Regions from separate parts of the Caulobacter sp. GW821-FHT12A07 genome, predicted to be linked through region 2. Evidence: predicted binding sites of a transcription regulator. Region 2 holds the regulator's gene; the other holds the start of a gene.

Region 1 (9,551 bases), on a different contig from region 2:
CGATGATCGGGGCGATCTCGCACGACCTGCGCACGCCCCTGACCCGCATGCGCTTCCGGCTCGAGCGGGCCTCGCCCTCCCTGCGCCGCGAGATCGGCCAGGACATCGACCAGATGGAGGCCATGATCAATTCGGTGCTGGCCTTCATGCGCGAGAACGCCGAGGCCGGCGCCCGCCAGCATGTGGACCTGCGCTCGCTGCTCGAATGCGTGGTCGACGACGCCGAGGTCACCGGCGGCGACGTGACCCTGGAGCCGGGCCAGACGCCGCAGGTCGAGATCGACGTGCTGGGCCTGCAGCGGGTGTTCACCAACCTCGTGGACAACGCCGTCAAGTACGGCGACAGCGCCCGGGTCAGCCTCTATGTCGACGGCGACGAGGCCGTGGCCGAGATCCGCGACAAGGGTCCGGGCATGAGCGAGGACGAACTCAAGCGCGTCTTCACCCCGTTCTACCGCAGCGTCGCGGCCCGCACCTCGACCAAGCAGGGCGTCGGGCTTGGCCTGGCCACCTCGCGCTCGACCGTCCGGGCGCATGGTGGCGACATCCGGCTGGAGAACGTCGAAGGCGGCCTCATGGCCCAGGTCCGCCTGCCGCTCGCCGCCCAGCGCGGCGGCTCGCAGACCGAACCGCCGCTGCCGATCGCCGCGGAGTGATCCTTCTCCCCTTGCGGGAGAAGGTGGCGGCCGTTCCCGAGGAACCTCCCCCCGTGGGGGAGGTGATCGCGCAGCGATCGGAGGGGGGAGTTGGTGCGAGATATCCGCCGCCTCGAAAGCTGAAAACGCCCCCCCACCGGCCTTCGGCCGCCTCCCCCACAGGGGGAGGTTCCTTGAGCGCATGGCTTCTCTTCCTCACGCGGTGAACCGCTGAGCTGTCGAAGGGGAACGGAGCGCCCAGGCGACGCCCGGAGGTGTGTAGACAGATACCGTTTCGACGAAGCCTAGACGCTCCGCGCGGTCGTTTGGCTGCCGGCTTCCCGGGCGGCGGCGCTCTTAACGCCTTACCAGGACCATCCGCCGGGTTTCCCGTTTGGACGGCGACGAGGAGAGGGGTGCTCTGTAATCCTCGCCCAAGCCGACGGCGGGCGGGCCTGGCCAGCGCCAAGTCCCCGGACGCGACGGATCTTCCCAATCCGCCCCAGTCCCGCTCGATCGCATCCCGCCGCCGCATGGTCGCTGGCCGCGCGCCCCTTCGGTGCGGCGAGACGGGGTTATTATGCAGCGGGTTTGAGCGCGTCTGATCCAGAGCGGTGAGAAAGTTGCAAGGGGTTGGATTGGTTGGGGTTTTTGGCGCGGTCGACGGGGATTGGCAGCGCTCTATCCCCGTCCGCGTTCCTTCTCCCCTTGCGGGAGAAGGTGGCGGCGAAGCCGTCGGATGAGGGGTCTCTCAAACTTGAGACGCATCACCCGGCCTGACCGCCGCACGCAGCTTCGAGGTCTGAGAGACCCCTCACCCGACCCTGCTCTGCAGGGCCACCCTCTCCCGCAAGGGGAGAGGGATCAGTTGTTCCGCTTTCGCGGGGATTTTACGGGAGAGGGCTTGGGCCACCTCCCGTGGGGGAGGTCCCTACCCCTTCCGCGCCAGGCGGATCACGCCGTCGTCGCCTTCGCTGGCCCGGACCGGGAAGGCGCTGGTGACGGCGGTGACGAAGGCCTGGGGTTCGGTGCTCTGGAAGTAGCCGGCCAGGCGCAGGTCGGCGATCGACGGGTCGGCGATGCGGACCTTCTGGCGGTTGTAGCGGTTGAACTCGGCCACGGCCTGGCTCAGCGACTGGCCGTTCAGCGCGATGGCGCCCTGGCGCCAGGCCAGGGCCCGGTCGATCTCGGCGTCCGACAGCGGCTGGGCGTGGCCGCCGTGCGGGCCGTAGACCATGGCCGTGCCGGCGGCGATCCGCACCTCCTTGGCCGGCCCCTTGCCGTCGGGCTCGATGTCGGCGGCGCCGCGACGGACGGTGACGGCGGCGTTCTCGGCCCCCAGGCGGACGGAAAGCTCGCCGCCGCCGGTCTCGATGCGGGCGTCGCGGGCCTTGACCACGAAGGGACGCGCGTCGGGGGCGGCCTCGAACAGGGCCTCGCCCTTGACCAGCTTCACCTCGCGCACGCCGTTGCGGTAACGCACGACGACCTTGCTGTCGGTGTTGAGCTCGATGCGGCTGTTGTCGGCCAGCACCACGACGCGGCGCTCGCCGATGTCGGTGGCGTAGGCGGTCGAGGCGGTGGCGCTGAGCATGCCGGCCCCGAGGACGCCGGCGATGGCGACGGCGGCGGCCATCATGGTCCAGGGCGAGCGGCGGTCGAAGGCCCGGCGGGCTTCTTCCGGCGCGAACAGGTCGGCGTCCGGCTTGGCGGAGACTGGCTTGAAGACGCGCAGGCGGTCGGCGCGCTCCCAGGCGGCGTGCTCGCGCTCGAAGGCGGCCTCGTTCTCGAAGCTTTCGGCGCGCCAGGCCTCGAAGGCGGCCCGTTCGTCAGGCGCGCAGGCAGGATCGGACAGCCGCACCACCCACTGGGCGGCGGCCGTTCTCACTGCTTCGCGTCGCGATCCCGCTTCCCGACCCATGAACGCCCTTCGTCGATACGCACTGGCTGGGTCGCGCCTGGGCGGCCCAGCTTTTCGGAACAGTAGCGAAGCCCCTTGATCAGGTGCTTCTCGACAGTCGAGACGGACAGGCCCATGCGAACCGCTATCTCGCCCGGCGACAGGCTATAGACTTTCCTGAGGGTGAATACACGCCGACATTGTGTCGGCAGCTCGGCGATCGCCTCGCGCAGCTGGCGAAGTTCGTCGCGCGAGACCAGCGAGGCCTCGGGTCCGGGGGTCTCGTCCATGCCGCCGATCTGCTCGAAATCGGCGACGGCGGTGATGGTCAGGACCTTGCGGCGACGCAGGCCGTCGAAGGCGATGTTGCGGATGGTGCGCGAGGCGAAGGCGGCGGGATTGGTGATTTCGCGCCAGGTCTTGCAGGCGATGACCCGGGCGAAGGCGTCGTGGACCAGATCTTCCGGATCGGCCTCGCCGTTGCGGCAAAACTTGCGCGCATAGGCCAGAAGCCGCGGTTCCAGGGGCAGGATTTCCCTGCGGAACCAGGCTCGGCGCTGTTCGTCTTCTGGTGTCATCGCCCTCGTTCCCCGGCCGGGAACCAACCCCGGCGAAGCCGTCGTGGCAAGAGGCGAACACGCGCCCCGACGGCGGAGAGGGCTTATGCGCCGTGTTTCCGCGGGTAACATTGCGAGGTGGGGCAAGGACTTGCGCCCGGTGCGCGGACGCCAAAAGATTCAGCAGATTTTTTGCGCGGCCTGTCCGTCAGGCGGGCGCTCGCGCCTCCTTCAGTCGAGCAGTCCGGCAAGCTCGCCCGCAAGGCGCAAATCCTCGACGAATTCGGCCCGGGCGCGTTCGCGGACGGCGGCGTCCGGCAGGCGCAGCAGGAAGGACGGGTGGTAGGTCAGCACCGCCCGGGTTTGATCGGGCAGTTGCAGCGCCTTGCCGCGATTGGCGGTGATGGGCGTGGCCTTGCCCATCACCGCCTGCGCCGCCGTCGCGCCGAGGGCGACGATGACGCGGGGGCGGACGAGGCGCCGCTCGGCGTCCAGCCACCAGCGGCAGGCCTGCACCTCGCCGCGATCGGGGGTCTTGTGGATGCGCCGCTTGCCGCGCGACTCGTGCTTGAAGTGCTTCACGGCGTTGGTGACATAGGTCCGATCGCGCGGCACGCCGGCTTGTTCGAGCGCCTCGTCGAACACCTGGCCGGCGGGGCCGACGAAGGGGCGGCCGGCCAGGTCCTCCTGGTCGCCGGGCTGTTCGCCGACGAACATCAGCCGGGCCTGGGCCGCGCCATGGCCGGGCACGCCTTGCGTGGCGTCGCGCCACAGGTCGCAGCGGCGGCAGACCTGAACGGCGGCCTCCACCGCGTCCAGGCTGGTGGGGATGTCGCCGTTGTAGGATCCGTCGCGAGCCTGGCGCAGGGCGGCCTTCAGCACGCGGTCGGGAGCGGGCGAGGGGGCGGCGGCGACCATGGCGGCGGCGCGCGCCTGGGCGGTTTCGATCAGCTGCGGAATGAGCCGCGCCTCGGGAAGGTTGCGCCAATACCGCTCGGGCATCTCCTGGCGCATCATCCTCTCGTTCAGCCGCGCCGGGTTGAAGATCGAGGCGTAGTAGGTGCGCCAGAGCTCCTCCTGGGCGTCTTCGGCCGGCGCGTCGGCCGGATCGGCGCCGTCGGAGACCTTCAGCGTCTGCCCGTCCCAGGCCACGCAGGCGTCGGGCGTCAGTATGGTCCAGGTCATGGTGGTGAAGCGGCGGGCGAAGAACGGCGCGGCGGCCTCGGTGACGCGGTGGGCCGGCTCGAACCAGGCGGCGTAGGCCTCCGGCTCAGTCTCGATCAGGCGGAAGCGGACGAAGGCGTGCATCTTGTGGATCGCCCGCGAGACGGCTTTTTCCATGTCGCGGGCCTTGGCGACATCGGGATCGGCGGGGTTGTCGATCAGGCGGGGCTCGCGCTCCAGCCGCCATAGCAGCCGATAGAGCAGGGCGAAGCGCTCGCCGGAGCGGTGCAGGACGACGGACCTTGCCAGCTCGACGAAGGCGGGCGGGACGCTGAAGGCGCCGGCGGTGGGCGCGGCGGTCGGGGTGACGGGCGCGGCTTCGAAGAGGTCGCGCTCCACCGTCCAGATCACCGTCTCGGGCGGGACGCCCTCGCCCCGCAGCGCTCGCGCGGCCGTTCGCCAGCCGTCGAAGTCGATCTCGGAGGCCAGCCGCACCACGCGCATCAGAAGAGGCTCAGCTGGGCCGGTTCGATCAGGCGGGCCTTCAGGTGCTCGCCGTCGGTCGCCATGCCCGGCGTCCAGCCCTCGGCGACGACGAAGGCCCTGGCGCGCTTGACCACGGCGCCGACGCGCTTGAGGTCGTCGATGGTCAGCCGCGCCTGGCGACGGGCCAGCAGGATGCGGTCGACGGCCTTGGCGCCCAGGCCCGGCACGCGCAGCAGGGTCTCGCGGTCGGCGGCGTTGACGTCGACGGGGAACCTGTCGCGGTTGCGCAGCGCCCAGCCGGTCTTGGGATCGACCGAGAGGTCGAGATCCTCGCCGGCGCCGATGATCTCCGGCTGCTCGAAGCCGTAGAACCGCATCAGCCAGTCGGCCTGGTACAGGCGATGCTCGCGCAGCAGCGGCGGGCGGCTGGACGGCAGGCGGTGGCTGGAATCCGGGATCGGGCTGAAGGCCGAGTAGTAGACGCGGCTGAGACGATAGGCGCCGTAGAGCGAGGCGCTGCGGGCCAGGATGTCGCCGTCGCTCGCCTGGTCGGCGCCGACGATCAGCTGGGTCGACTGGCTGCGGGCGAAGGTCTTGCGCGGCGCGGTGCGGGCCGGCTCGGCGCGCTCGTCGATGGCCAGGCGCATGCGGCCCATGGCCCGCTTGATGTCGCCGACGTCCTTCTCGGGGGCCAGGGACTTGAGGCTCTCGTCCTGGGGCAGCTCGATGTTGATCGACACCCGGTCGGCATAGAGCCCGGCCTGCGCGGCCAGTTCCGGCGAGGCCTCGGGGATGAGCTTCAGATGGATGTAGCCGCGGAAGTCGTGGTCCAGCCGCAAGGCTTTCGCGATGCGGACCATCTCCTCCATCGTGTAGTCGCCGTTGCGGATGACGCCCGACGACAGGAAGAGGCCCTCGATATAGTTGCGCTTATAGAAGTTGAGGGTGAGGTCGACGACTTCCTTCACGCTGAACCGCGCCCGGGGCGTGTTCGACGACACCCGGTTGATGCAGTAGGCGCAGTCGTAGATGCAGAAGTTAGTCAGCAGGATCTTCAGCAGGCTGATGCAGCGCCCGTCCGGGGCGTAGGCGTGACAGATGCCCATGCCTTCGGTGGAGCCGACGCCCTTGCCGCCGACGGAGTCGCGCTTCTCCCCGCCCGATGAGGCGCAGGAGGCGTCGTACTTGGCGGCGTCGGCGAGGATGGAGAGCTTGCGGCGGATATCGAGAACGGCCATCCGCACAGTCTATAGTTCTCTATTTGTTCCGTCGAGTTCTGCGTTGTCGCAGTGAGGGCGGAACCGGCCGGGCGGCTCGCGCGATCCCTTTTACGGAAAAGGGAGTTCGCCAATGGCGCGCCGCAAGGAAGACTGGCCCTCGACGATGCTCGACGCCTGGGCGCTGGGGATGGAGGCCTCGGCCGTCATCGGCCTGCGGACCATGGTCCTGGCCGGCGGTGGGGCGCGGGCGCAGAGCGAGGCGATCCGCATGACCACCGAGAAGATGGCGGCGGCGGCCGACGTGGGGCTGAAGTTCTGGACGGGCGGTTTGCCCCAGGCACCGGACGCGGCGACGCGGGCGGTGATCCGGGACTACCGGACCAAGGTGCGCGCCAATCGCCGGCGGTTGGCGAAGGGGTAGCTTCGCGGCTTCCTCAAATCGTCATCCCGGCCGGAGCGTAGCGTAAGCCGGGACCCAGGGGACCGGGCTCGGCGGCTGCTTCATCCGCCGGCGGTTGCAGGCGCGTTGCGGCGGCCCCTGGGTCCCGGATAAGCCCTGCGGGCTTTCCGGGATGACGAGTGTGGGGAGGCTTGGACGAGGTCTCAGTCCGGCCGCAGCGAGCGCGGGCCCACGGCGTGCACCCGCTTGCCGCCGAGCGCCCCGGCCAGCGGCGGCGCGGCGAACAGGTTGGAGAAGGCCTGGTCGAGGATGTTGAGGCCCCCGGTATAGGCCCCGAAGGCCGGCAGGATCAGGCGCTGGCCGTCGGTGACGAAGCAGCGCTTGCGCACGCTGCCGCGACCGCTGGAGACGCGGGCGGCCGGGTGCAGGTGGCCGGCGACCTCGCCGGGCTGGACGCCGGGCTCGGGTTCGTGGCGCAGGATCAGGCCGCCGATGGAAAGCTCGTCGATCACCTGGCCGGGCAGGGCGCGCGGGCCGTCGGCGTCGTGGTTGCCCACCGCCCAGATCAGGTCGCGGCCGACGGACAGGGCGCGCAGGCGCTCGGCGTCGTCGGCGGCCAGGCGATCCTCGGCCGCGCCGTCGTGGAAGCTGTCGCCCAGGAAGATCAGGGTCGCTGGCTTCAGGGCCGCCACCTCCGCCTCCAGCCGGGTCAGGGTCTCGCGGGTGTCGTAGGGCGGCAGCATCTGGCCAAAGCGCGCGGCGTAGGACGAGCCCTTCTCGAAGTGCAGGTCGGCGACCACCAGAGCGCGCTCGGCCTCCAGCCACAGGGCGCCGGAGCCACGCAGCAGCACCAGCCGCTCGGACACCATGACCGTCAGGCCGCCGCAGTCGCTGAGCTGGAACCTCGTCAAGACAGCGCCTCCGCGATCAGGTCTTCCTCCGCCTCGGCCAGGATCATGTCGCTGGCCGCGTCGCCGGGCGCGCGCTCGCGGCCGATCTCCAGCATGATCGGCACGGCGAAGGGCGAAACCTTGTCCAGCGCCGCATGGCGGATGCGGCCCTTGATGCGGGCCAGTAGATCCCCCAGCCGCGCCACGTCCAGCTGACCGGTCGCCGCATCCATGCGCGCGCAGCGTAGCAAGAGGTGGTCGGGCTGGTGCTTGCGCAGCACGTCGTAGATCAGGTCGGTCGAGAAGGTGACCTGCCGGCCGGACTTCTCCTCGCCGGGATAGCGCCGCTCGATCAGGCCGCCGACCAGGGCGCAGGCCTTGAAGGCGCGCTTCATCAGGAAGCTCTCGTTCAGCCAGTCCTCGAGGTCGTCGCCCAGCATGTCCTGGTCGAAGAGGTCGGCCAGATCCAGCTCGTCCATCGGCCGCAGCGACCAGATATTGAGGGCGTAGTCGTTGCAGACGAAGCCCAGCGGCCCGACGCCCAGGCGGTCGAGCCGGCGGGTCAGCAGCATGGCCAGGGTGGTGTGCGCCAGGCGCCCCTCGAACGGATACATGACCATGTGGAAGCGCTTCCCGCGCGGGAAGGTCTCCAGCAGCATCTCGTCCTCGTCCGGGATCAGCGAGCGGAGCTTCTGGTAGGCCATCCACTCCTGGACGTCGGGGGGCAGGGCCAGCCACTCGGCCTCGTCGTGCATCATCTTGCGCACGCGCGACGCCAGATAGGTCGAGAGCGGGAACTTCGAGCCGCCCCAACTGGGCATCTTGGGGTCCTTGTCGGGGGCGGGCGTCACGAAGGCGTCGGCGCCGACCAGGCTGTTGAAGCGCCAGACCTGGCCGGCGAAGACGAAGGTGTCGCCCGGCGTCAGCTGCTCGAAATAGCCTTCCTCGGCCTCGCCGATCTTGCGGCCGCCCATGGGACGGCGACCGCCGCCGATGCGGACATTGACCACGGCCGGCGAGACGATGGCCCCGACGTTCATCCGGTGGCGCTGGACGACCTGGGCGTTGCGGGCCTTCCAGAAGCCGTCCGCGTCTTCCACGATCCGGCGGAAGCGATCGTAGGTCTTCAGCGCATAGCCGCCGGTGGAGACGAAATCGACGACGGTCTCGAAGTCTTCCCACGACAGGTCAGCATAGGGGCCGGCGGTGCGGACCTCGTCATAGAGGTCGAGCAGCTTGAAGGGCTCGGAACAGGCGCAGCCCATGACGTGCTGGGCCAGGACGTCGAGGGCGCCGACGCGGGCCGGCTCGCCGTCGAGGTGGTTCTCCAGGATGGCGTCGGCGGCGGCGCGGCATTCCAGCATCTCGAAGCGGCTGGCGGGCACGAACAGGGCGCGGCTGGGCTCGTCGAGGCGGTGGTTGGCGCGGCCGATCCGCTGGACCATCCGCGAGGCCCCCTTGGGCGCGGCCAGCTGGATGACGAGATCGACGTCGCCCCAGTCGATGCCCATGTCGAGCGTCGAGGTGCAGACCACGGCCCGCAGCTCACCGCGCGCCATGGCCGCCTCGACCTTGCGCCGCTGCTCGGCCGACAGGCTGCCGTGGTGCAGGGCGATCGGCAGGCCCTCGTCGTTGAGCTTCCAGAGCTCCTGGAACGCAAACTCCGCTTGAAAGCGCGTGTTGACGAAGACCAGCGCCGTGCGGCTGGCGGCGATGATCGCATAGACCTCGGCCATGGCGTGCTGGGCGGTGTGGCCGGCCCACGGCACGCGGCCGCCGGAGACGAGGACTTCGACGACGGGTTGCGCGCCGCCGGAGCCGAGGACGAGGTCGACGGATGGAACCTCCCCCAGGGGGGGAGGCGATCGCGTAGCGATCGGAGGGGGGAGGGTGTCCGGCGTTGCGGAAGCTGAAACCGCCCCCCCACCGGCGCGATGCGCCGCCTCCCCCAGGGGGGGAGGTTTCTGGGTTTTCAGACCCTCTCCCCGAAGGGGGAGGTGGCCCGGAGGGCCGGAGGGGGAAGGGGCTGCTGAGGTGGGATCACTTCCCCCTCCGTCGGCTTCGCCGACACCTCCCCCTTCAGGGGGAGGGTTTTTACCCAACCACCGCCGCACGAGATCCGGATCATCGACCGTCGCCGACAGGCCCACCCGGCGCATGCGCGGCGCGAACTGCTGCAAGCGTGCGATGGCGAGCGCCAGGAGGTCGCCGCGCTTGGAGGGCCACATGGCGTGGGCTTCGTCGACGATGACGCACGACAGGTCGGCGAAGTATTCGCGCGCGCCTTCCCAGGCGCAGA
Region 2 (9,551 bases):
CGGGCGTAGGACAGGGCGGCGGTGTCGAGGGCGGAATCAGCGACGGACATGCGGGAAATCATGCCCGATCGCGCCCCGGTGGCAACGGCCCGGCGGCGCGGCTGTTCGCCGCTGGGCCCCGAAAGAGAAAAACTCTCTCCGTAAAGGGATGACGCGCCGCCCCTGCCCGGACTAGAAGCGAGGCCTGAAAGGCGGCGTCATGATCCTGGTCATCGATAACTACGACAGCTTCACCTACAACCTCGTGCATTACCTGAACGAGCTGGGGGCCGAGACCGTCGTCCATCGCAACGACGACCTGACGGTGCAGGAGGCCCTGGGCCTGAAGCCGCAGGCGGTTCTGCTGTCGCCGGGGCCCAAGGCGCCCGACCAGGCCGGCATCTGCCTGCCGCTGCTGCGCGGCGCGCCCGACGACCTGGCGATCCTGGGCGTCTGCCTGGGCCACCAGGCCATCGGCCAGGCGTACGGCGGCGAAGTGGTGCGGGCCAAGGAGGTCATGCACGGCAAGACCAGCCCGATCCGCCACGCCAACAAGGGCATCTTCAAGGACCTGCCCGACCCGTTCACCGCCACCCGCTATCACAGCCTGGCCGTGCGCCGCGAAGACCTGCCGGCCGAGCTGGAGGTCACCGCCTGGACCGCCGACGGCGAGATCATGGGCGTGCAGCACCGCACCCGCCCGGTGCACGGCGTGCAGTTCCACCCCGAATCCATCGCCACCGAGGGCGGCCACCAGTTGCTGGCCAACTTCCTCGACCTGGCCGGCGTGCGCCGCGACGCCCAGATCTGGGTCTAGGACGGGGCCAAACAGATGTCCGACGCCTTCAAGCCCCTGCTGGCCAAGCTGGCCGACGGCCAGACCCTTTCGGAAGACGACGCCGAGGTCTTCTTCAGCGCCTGCCTGCGCGGCGAGCCGACCCCGGCCCAGGTGGCCGCGGCGGTGACCGCCATGCGCCTGCGCGGCGAGACCGTGGGCGAGATCGCCGCCTGCGCCCGCGCCATGCGCCGCGCCGCCGTGCACCTGGAACACCCCTATGACGTGGTCGATGTCTGCGGCACCGGGGGCGACGGCCTGCACACCCTGAACATCTCCACCGCCGTGGGCTTCGTCGCCGCCGGCGGGGGCCTCAAGGTCGCCAAGCACGGCAACCGCGCGGTGACGAGCAAGTCGGGCACCGCCGACGTGCTGGCGGCCCTGGGCGTCAATATCGACGCGACCCTGGCCCAACAGCGCGCCGCGCTCGACAGCGCCGGCATCTGCTTCCTGTTCGCCCAGTCGCACCACGGGGCGATGAAGCACGTGGCGCCGATCCGCCAGCAGCTGGGCTTCCGCACGATTTTCAACCTCTTGGGTCCGCTGACCAATCCGGCCGGCGCCAAGCGGCAGGTGGTGGGGGTTTCAGCCCCGCGCTTCGTCGAGCCGATCGCCCGCGCCCTGGGAGCCCTGGGCGCCGAGCGCGCCTGGTCGGTGCATGGCGGCGGCATGGATGAGCTGACCATCACCGGCGAGACCGAGGTGGCCGAATGGCGCGAGGGGGCGATCCGCCTCTTCACCATCACGCCCGAGGCCGTGGGCCTGCAGCGCGCCTCGCTGGCCGAGATCACCGGCGGCGATCCGGCCTTCAACGCCGCGGCCCTGACCCGCCTGCTCGACGGCGAGACCGGCGCCTATCGCGACATCGTGCTGCTCAACGCCGCCGCCGCCTTCCTGGTGGCCGACAAGGTCGAGACCCTGCGCGAAGGCGTGGAGCTGGCTGGGGCCGTGCTCGACGACGGCCGCGCCAAGGTCGCCCTCGCCGGCCTCGTGGCCGCCACCAATTCCGAAGTACAGCCAGCATGACCGACATTCTCGCCAAGATCGCCGACTACAAGCGCGAGGACGTCGCCGGCCGGAAGGCCGTGCGCTCGCAGGCCGAGGTCGAGGCCGCCGCCAAGACCGCTTCGGCGCCGCGCGGCTTCAAGGCGGCGCTGGAGGCCAAGCACGCGCCGGGCAAGCTCTCCTTGATCGCCGAGATCAAGAAGGCCTCGCCGTCCAAGGGCCTGATCCGCGCCGACTTCGATCCGCCCGTGCTGGCGAAAGCCTACGAGGACGGCGGCGCGGCCTGCCTTTCCGTGCTGACCGACGGCCCAAGCTTCCAGGGCGCCGACGAATACCTGGTGGCCGCCCGGGCGGCGACCGCCCTGCCCTGCATCCGCAAGGATTTCCTGGTCGACCCGTGGCAGGTGGCCGAGAGCCGCGCCCTGGGCGCCGACGCCATCCTGGTGATCCTGGCGATGATCGACGATGCGCTGGCCGCCGAACTGATGGCCGAGGCCGCGCGCCTGGGCATGGACGCCCTGGTCGAGGTGCACGACGAGGCCGAGACCGAGCGCGCTGGCCAGTTGGGCGCGACGCTGTTCGGCGTCAACAACCGCGACCTCAAGAGCTTCGTCGTTGACCTGGCCGTCACCGAGCGCCTGGCCAAGCTGGCCCCGGCCGGCTCGCTGCTGGTCACCGAGAGCGGCCTCTTCACCCATGCCGACGTGGTGCGGATGGAGGCCTGCGGGGCCACCGCCATGCTGGTCGGCGAAAGCCTGATGCGCCAGGCCGACGTCACGGCCGCGACCCGCGAGCTGATCGGCTAGACTTCCCATAACGGCGCTCGGCCACGTTTCGGCCAAGCTCGCGCTTCTCAATGCCCCTCGGTGTTCGACATCGAGGGGCTTTTCGCATGACCGCCGACAAGACGTCGCTTCGCGCGAAACTGGGCGCGCATCTGATCGACTGGGCCAGGACCCTGGCGCTGACGGCGGCCATCGTGCTCGTGCCGCGCACGGTGCTGTGCCAGCCGTTCGTGATCCCGTCGGGCTCGATGGAGCCGACCCTGCTGGTCGGCGACCGCATCCTGGTCAACAAGTTCGCCTATGGCTGGAGCCGCCATTCGGCGCCGTTCAGCCCGCAGATCGGCCATGGTCGGCTGATGGGGCGCGAGCCCCGGCGCGGCGACGTGGTGGTGTTCAAGAAGCCGGGCGATGGCCGCACCGACGTCATCAAGCGCCTGATCGGCCTGCCGGGCGACGAGCTGCAGGTGGTGGACGGGGTGCTGCGCATCAACGGCGCGCCAGTGGTTCAACAGCCCCTGGGGACGCGGATGGAGGACACCCCGTTCGGGGAGCTGCCCGCCGAGCGCTTCGTCGAGACCCTGCCGGGCGGCAAGACGCATCTGGCCAACAGCTACGGCCCGCGCACGGCGGCCGGCAACACCGCCGTCTATCGCGTGCCCGAGGGCTGCTACTTCATGATGGGCGACAATCGCGACAACTCGCTCGACAGCCGCTTCGACCCGGGCCCGATCCCGGCCGGCCAGGCCCGCTGCGCCTGGAACCCGGCGGTGGACGCCAATCTGCCGGCGCAGATCGGCATGGGCTTCGTGCCGTTCGAGAACCTGGTCGGTCGCGCCGAGATGGTGGTGTTCTCGTGGGAAAGCGGCGCCGGCCCGCGATGGAATCGGTCGTTCCAGCGGCTGTGAATCGGCGGTTGGGGTCCGGGAATCGCGGTCTCGGCGGCGATATTCTCGGAGCTTCCGGCGCGGCGCGATCGCACCGTCTACGGAAAATCGCGGCCCGGTCTGTTTTCACGGCAGCGTGCAGCCGACTGAGAACGGCGGACTTATCCGACGTAAAATCAGTCATTTAGGCCCCGCGTCCTGACATGAACGGCGCGAACGAACTGGCAGAACGCCGGTCGCCGTAATTCACTTGACCTTAACCAAGAACACCTAGAGAACATTCGCAAGGTTTGCGGTTTGTTCCGCGACGACTTGCGAGGCCGTCATGCTCACCCGCAAGCAGCACGAGCTGCTGATGTTCATCCACGAACGGATCAAGGAGACCGGCGTCTCCCCCTCCTTCGACGAGATGAAGGAGGCCCTGGACCTGGCGTCGAAGTCGGGCATCCACCGGCTGATCACCGCCCTGGAAGAGCGCGGCTTCATCCGCCGCCTGGCCCACCGGGCCCGGGCGCTGGAGGTGGTGAAGCTGCCGCAGCAGGCCACGACGGCCGCCCCGCCCAAGGGGCGCGGGGCGTTCCGGCCGCAGGTGCTGGAAGGCGGCGGCCCCGCCCCTTCGGCGCCCGCCCCGACCCTGCCGATCGCCAATGACAGCCGCGAGCTGCCGATCCTGGGCCGCATCGCCGCCGGTACGCCGATCGACGCCATCCAGCACGAGCGCGACCGCCTGCCGGTGCCCGAGAGCATGCTGGGCGGCGGCGAGCACTACGTTCTCGAGGTGCAGGGCGACTCGATGATCGAGGCCGGCATCCTGGACGGCGACTATGTGATCATCCGGAAGGGCGACACGGCCAACAGCGGCGAGATCGTCGTCGCCCTGGTCGGCGAGGAAGCCACGCTGAAGCGCCTGCGCAAGAAGGGCGGCTCGATCGCCCTCGAAGCGGCCAACCCCAAGTACGAGACCCGCATCTTCGGCCCCGACCAGGTCGAGGTGCAGGGCAAGCTGGTGGGACTGATCCGCCGCTATCACTGACGGTTAGGCCGGCACGACGGTTCGAGGGCGCGATCGCGAGGTCGCGCCCTTTTCCGTTTCGGGGGCGCGGCGATGGCCGCCCAATCGGCCAGTGTTGACTCAGTCAATAAATATCCAATATTGACACAATCAACATTGGAGGCCGCATGACCGATCGCCACGACACCGACGTCGCCACCCTGCGCGCCTTCAACCGCGTCTACACAAGCCGCCTGGGCCTGCTGGACGCCAGCTATGACGGCAGCCCGTTCACCCTGAGCGAGGCGCGGGTTCTCTACGAGCTGGCCAACCGGACCGACGCGATGGCCGCCGACATCGCCCGCGCCCTGCGGCTGGATCCGGCCCAGGTCAGCCGCACGATCAAGCGCTTCTCCGAACGGGGCCTGGTCACGGCGCGCGAGAACCCGGCCCACGGCCGCCACCAGCTGCTGAGCCTGACCAATGAGGGCCGCGCGACCTTCGCCGCTCTCGAAGCCAACACCCGCGCCAGCGTCGGCGCCCTGATCGAGGGACTGCATCCGCTGCAGCGGGCGCGCCTGCTCGAGGCGGCCGGCGCGATCAACGAGGTGTTCGAGGACGGCGCGCCCGAGGTCGTGCTGCGCGCCTTGCGCCCCGGCGACCTGGGCCTGGTCGCCTCGCGCCAGGCGGTGCTCTACGCCAGCGAATACGGCTGGGACGGCGACTACGAGGCCCTGGTGGCCGGCATCCTGGCCGACTTCCACCACAACTTCGATCCCGCCCGGGACGACGCCTGGATCGCGCAGGCCGGCGGCCGGATGGTCGGCTCGATCTTCCTGGTGCGCGGCGATGCGCCCGGCGTGGCCAAGCTGCGGCTGCTCTATGTGGAGGCGCAGGCCAGAGGCCTGGGCGTGGGCCGGCGGCTGGTCGAGACCTGCGTCGAACGCGCCCGGGCGCTGGGCTACCAGCGGCTCGACCTCTGGACCGTCAGCGTCCTGACCGCCGCGCGCCGGCTCTACGAGCAGGCCGGTTTCCAGCTGACCCACGAGGCGCCCGGCCGCCAGTTCGGCCACGACCTGATCGACCAGACCTGGTCGCTGGACCTCTAGACCGCCAGCGCTTTCGCCGCCGCGTCGAAGCCGGCCCAGGCCGCCGCGGCCAGGGCCGCGCCGGTGCTGGCGCGGCGCACGCCCAGGCCCGGCAGGTCGGCGAGCTTCATGTCCGGTCCCCACAGCAGCACGTTGACCGGCTTGGGCGCCACGGCCGCGACGATGGCGGCGATGTCGTCGTACTTCTTCACGCCCGGCGCATAGAGGCAGTCGGCGCCGGCCTCGGCATAGGCGACCAGGCGCTCGATGGTCGGGGCGAGGTCGTCGCGGCCGATCAGGAAGCCCTCGGTCCGGCCGACCAGGATCACGTCCTGGCCCGAGGCGTCGATGGCGGCGCGGGCGGCGGCGATGCGGGCGACGGCGTCGGGCAGGTCGTAGAGGTCCTTGCCGGTGCGATCCTCGATCGACAGGCCGGCGACGCCGGTTTCGACCGCGCGAGCGACATTGGCGGCGACGCCTTCGGGCGTGTCGGCGAACCCCGCCTCGAAGTCGGCGTTGACGGGCAGGTCGGTGGCGGCGACCAGCCCGCGCAGATGCTCAAGCACCTCGTCGACCGTGACCTCGCCGTCGGCCCGGCCCCAGGACCAGGCCATGCCGGCGCTGGTCGAGGCCAGGGCCTTGAAGCCCAGCTTCTGGAGCCGGACCGCGCCGCCGGCGTCCCACGGATTGGGCAGGGCGAAGAAGCCGTCGGCGTGCAGGGCGCGGAAGGCGGCTCGCCTTCCAGCGAACTTGGCGGCGAGCTCAGTGGCGTCGGTCATCGGGTCTTCCTTCAGTACGGGGCGCGAGTCCTTACGGCCGCCGGCCGCGACTATCCGCCCGGTTCTTGCGCATTCCTGTCAGCAGTCGCCACCCAGGGTCGCGCGCCGCGCAGGGGCTGGGCCCAGACGATCCACCAGCCGTCGCGGCGGCGCCAGAGCTCGGCCGAACCGCCAACCGCGAAATCCTCGCCCGCCAGCACGACGGCGTCGTGACAGGCCGCCGGCAGGACGGCGGGACGGGATCCGCGCACCACCACCACCTGGGCGCCGGCGCAGAGGCGCTGCAAACCCGCGAAGTCGGGCGCGCGGCGGGTCCAGGACAGGCTGACGGCGACAGGGGCGGACGGCAGCGGCGCGCAGGAGACGCGGTCGCAGGCGAAGTCCTTGCCGGCGATGGGCGTCAGACCCCGGCGGCGGGCCCAGAGATCGGCGCCGAAGCGGCGGGCGTCCGGGCGCAGCAGCACCGCCTCCCCGCCCCGGCGCGCGGCGGCCGTGGCGCCGTCGGCCGAAATCCACAGGTCGGGCGGCGCAGGGCGCGGCCAGAGGGCCACGGCCAGGGCCAGCGGGACGCCCAGCCAGCGCAGCCGGCCCTTCCACAGGCACAGCAGCATGATGCCGAGGAACGACAGGGCCAGGGTGAAGGGCGGGCCGCTGGCGACAACCTGCTGGGCGCCGTGGGCGCCGGCGAACCAGCGGGCGATGGCGGTCATGGCGTCGACGCCCCAGCCGGCCACGGCCAGGAACGGCGCGCCCAGACCCAGCGGCTCCAGCACGGCGCCGACCGCCAGGAACGGCATGATCACCAAGGACGACAGCGGCGAGACCGCCAGGTTGGCCGGCAGCCCCCAGACGGCGACGCGGTTGAAGTGCTGCATGGCGAACGGACCGGTGGCCATGCCGGCCACGAAGCTGGCGCCGACGCTGATGGCGAGCCAGCCCATGGCGGCCTGGGTGAAGCGGATCGGCCAGGGCACGGAGATCTCGCGCGGCTGGCGCGGCCAGGCCTCGGCCAAGGCGACCAGGGCGGCGGTGGCGGCGAACGACATCTGGAAGCCGGGCGCCCCGGCCGACTCGGGCTGGGCGACCAGGATGATCAGGGCCGCCAGGGCCAGGCCGTGCAGGCTGACAGCCTGGCGGTCGGCCAGGATCGCCAGGAAGGCCACGGCGGCCGTGATCGCCGCGCGCAGGGCCGGCGGCGGCGCGCCGGAGATGATCAGGTAGGCGCCGACGGCCGCGAGACCGGCGACGGCGGCGATCTTCTTGCCCGAGACCCGCAGGGCGACCCACGGCCAGGCGGCGATCAGCAGACGGACGGCCGCGAACACGAAGCCGCCGACGATGGCCATGTGCAGGCCGGATATGGAGAGGATGTGGGCCAGGCCCGAGGCGCGCATGGCCTCGGTCTGCTCCGGCGTCACCCAGGCCTCGTGGCCAGTGACCATGGCCGCGGCGATGCCGCCGCTCTCCGGTCCCAGCCGCTCGACGATGCGGGAGGCGAGATCCCAGCGCACGGCGTTGACCGCCATGGAGAGGCGCAGCCGCCAGGGCGGCGGGTCGAGCGCGGTCTCCTCGATCTGGCCGACCACGAAGCCGACGCCGCCCACGCCGTTGAACCAGGCGTCGCGGGCGAAGTCGTAGGCACCGGGCGCGGCCGGCGGCGGCGGGGCCGACAGCATGGCCTTCAGGCGCAGGGCAGAACCGGGCGGCGGCGCGACCTCGCCTTCGGCCAGGCTGACCCGGATTCGGGTGGGCGTCGCTTCTGGCGACAGCCGTGAGATCGACACCGGCGCGACCAGCAGGCGCGGTCCGGCGGCGCCGGGCGAGACCACATCGACGACGAAGCCGTCGATGACCCGCACGCTCCGCTCGACCGGCATGACCGGCGCGGCGACCCGGTCGCAGCGGACCTTTCCGGCCAAGGCTCCGCTGGCGGCGAAGGCGGCCAGGGTCAAGGGAATCGCCAGGCCGCTCCAGCGTGGCCAACCCCGGCTCCAGATGGCGAGCACGGCCAAGGCGAGCGCGACCAGGGCCAGCAGCGACCACGAAGGCTCGACCTTCAGCTCCAGATAGCCGGCCGCGCCCAGGCCGAAGGCGACCGGCGCCCACAGCATCCAGCGGCCCGCGTTGAGCCTTGCCTCATCGATCGCCTGTGAAGCGAGCGCTGCGGGACTAGGACACCTTCGAACGGCCGTGCTAAGACGCGCCGCCCAGCGGCCGGCGCCTGCGTCGCGCGCAGCCGCCGAGCCTCCCGCCGCCCCCGCGGCCTCCAGACCGTCAGCTTCGAAGCCTATGTCCAGTTCCTCCCCCGCCCCCAGCGGCGTCGTCACCCGCTTCGCCCCGTCGCCGACCGGCTTCCTGCATATCGGCGGCGCCCGAACGGCGCTGTTCAACTGGTTATATGCACGCCATACGGGTGGGAAGTTCCTTATTCGCGTCGAGGACACCGACCGCGAGCGTTCGACCGAAGCGGCCGTGGCCGCGATCTTCGAAGGCCTCGACTGGCTGGGCATGAAGTCCGACGAGGAAGTCGTCTTCCAGTACAGCCGCGCCGACCGCCATCGGGCCGTCGTCGAGGAGATGCTGGCGGCCGGCCGCGCCTATCGCTGCTGGATGACCGTCGAGGAGCTGGCCGCCGCGCGCGAACTGGCCCGAGCCGGCGGGCCGGCCCTGCGCTCGCCCTGGCGCGACGCCCCGCCGCCCAACGATCCCACCCTGCCGCACGTCATCCGTTTCAAGGGACCGACCGAGGGCACGACCCTGGTCGACGATCAGGTCAAGGGTCCGGTGACCTTCAACAACGCCGACCTGGACGACCTGGTCCTGCTGCGCGCTGACGGCGCCCCGACCTACAACCTGGCCGTGGTGGTCGACGACCACGACATGGGCGTCACCCACGTGATCCGCGGCGACGACCACCTGAACAACGCCGCCCGCCAGACCCTGATCTACCAGGCCAATGGCTGGACCGTGCCGGCCTTCGGCCACATCCCGCTGATTCACGGCCCCGACGGCGCCAAGCTCAGCAAGCGCCATGGCGCGCAAGCCGTCGGCGAGTTCGCCGACATGGGCTACATCCCCGAGGGCATGCGCAACTACCTGGCGCGCCTGGGCTGGGGCCACGGCGACGACGAGGTGTTCAACGACGAACAGGCGATCAGCTGGTTCGACATCAAGGACGTGGTCAAGGCCCCTGCCCGCCTGGACT

What was found. Region 2 encodes LexA, which represses DNA repair genes until DNA is damaged. Its sites were predicted from a motif close to ATGTTCNCNANNTGTTCT; they were not measured.
Region 1: AC1RRS_RS08235 (putative DNA modification/repair radical SAM protein) is a predicted target of LexA. The motif match lies at 5,993-6,010, and genes of this name have one in related genera.

What each region holds. Positions count from the first base shown of each region.
Region 1 covers NZ_JBXAQX010000003.1:355,329-364,879, reverse strand. The annotation lists gene AC1RRS_RS08255 (ATP-binding protein) at 1-656, shown strand, start outside; gene AC1RRS_RS08250 (FecR family protein) at 1,567-2,523, opposite strand; gene AC1RRS_RS08245 (RNA polymerase sigma factor) at 2,520-3,140, opposite strand; gene AC1RRS_RS08240 (UdgX family uracil-DNA binding protein) at 3,324-4,760, opposite strand; gene AC1RRS_RS08235 (putative DNA modification/repair radical SAM protein) at 4,760-5,980, opposite strand; gene AC1RRS_RS08230 (hypothetical protein) at 6,093-6,383, shown strand; gene pdeM (ligase-associated DNA damage response endonuclease PdeM) at 6,566-7,273, opposite strand; partial or broken gene AC1RRS_RS08220 (ligase-associated DNA damage response DEXH box helicase) at 7,270-9,551, opposite strand, start outside.
Region 2 covers NZ_JBXAQX010000008.1:18,858-28,408, forward strand. The annotation lists gene AC1RRS_RS16800 (hypothetical protein) at 1-50, opposite strand, end outside; gene AC1RRS_RS16805 (anthranilate synthase component II) at 200-796, shown strand; gene trpD (anthranilate phosphoribosyltransferase) at 812-1,840, shown strand; gene trpC (indole-3-glycerol phosphate synthase TrpC) at 1,837-2,625, shown strand; gene lepB (signal peptidase I) at 2,712-3,509, shown strand; gene lexA (transcriptional repressor LexA) at 3,814-4,521, shown strand; gene AC1RRS_RS16830 (bifunctional helix-turn-helix transcriptional regulator/GNAT family N-acetyltransferase) at 4,668-5,588, shown strand; gene AC1RRS_RS16835 (isocitrate lyase/PEP mutase family protein) at 5,585-6,346, opposite strand; gene AC1RRS_RS16840 (ComEC/Rec2 family competence protein) at 6,397-8,457, opposite strand; gene gltX (glutamate--tRNA ligase) at 8,636-9,551, shown strand, end outside.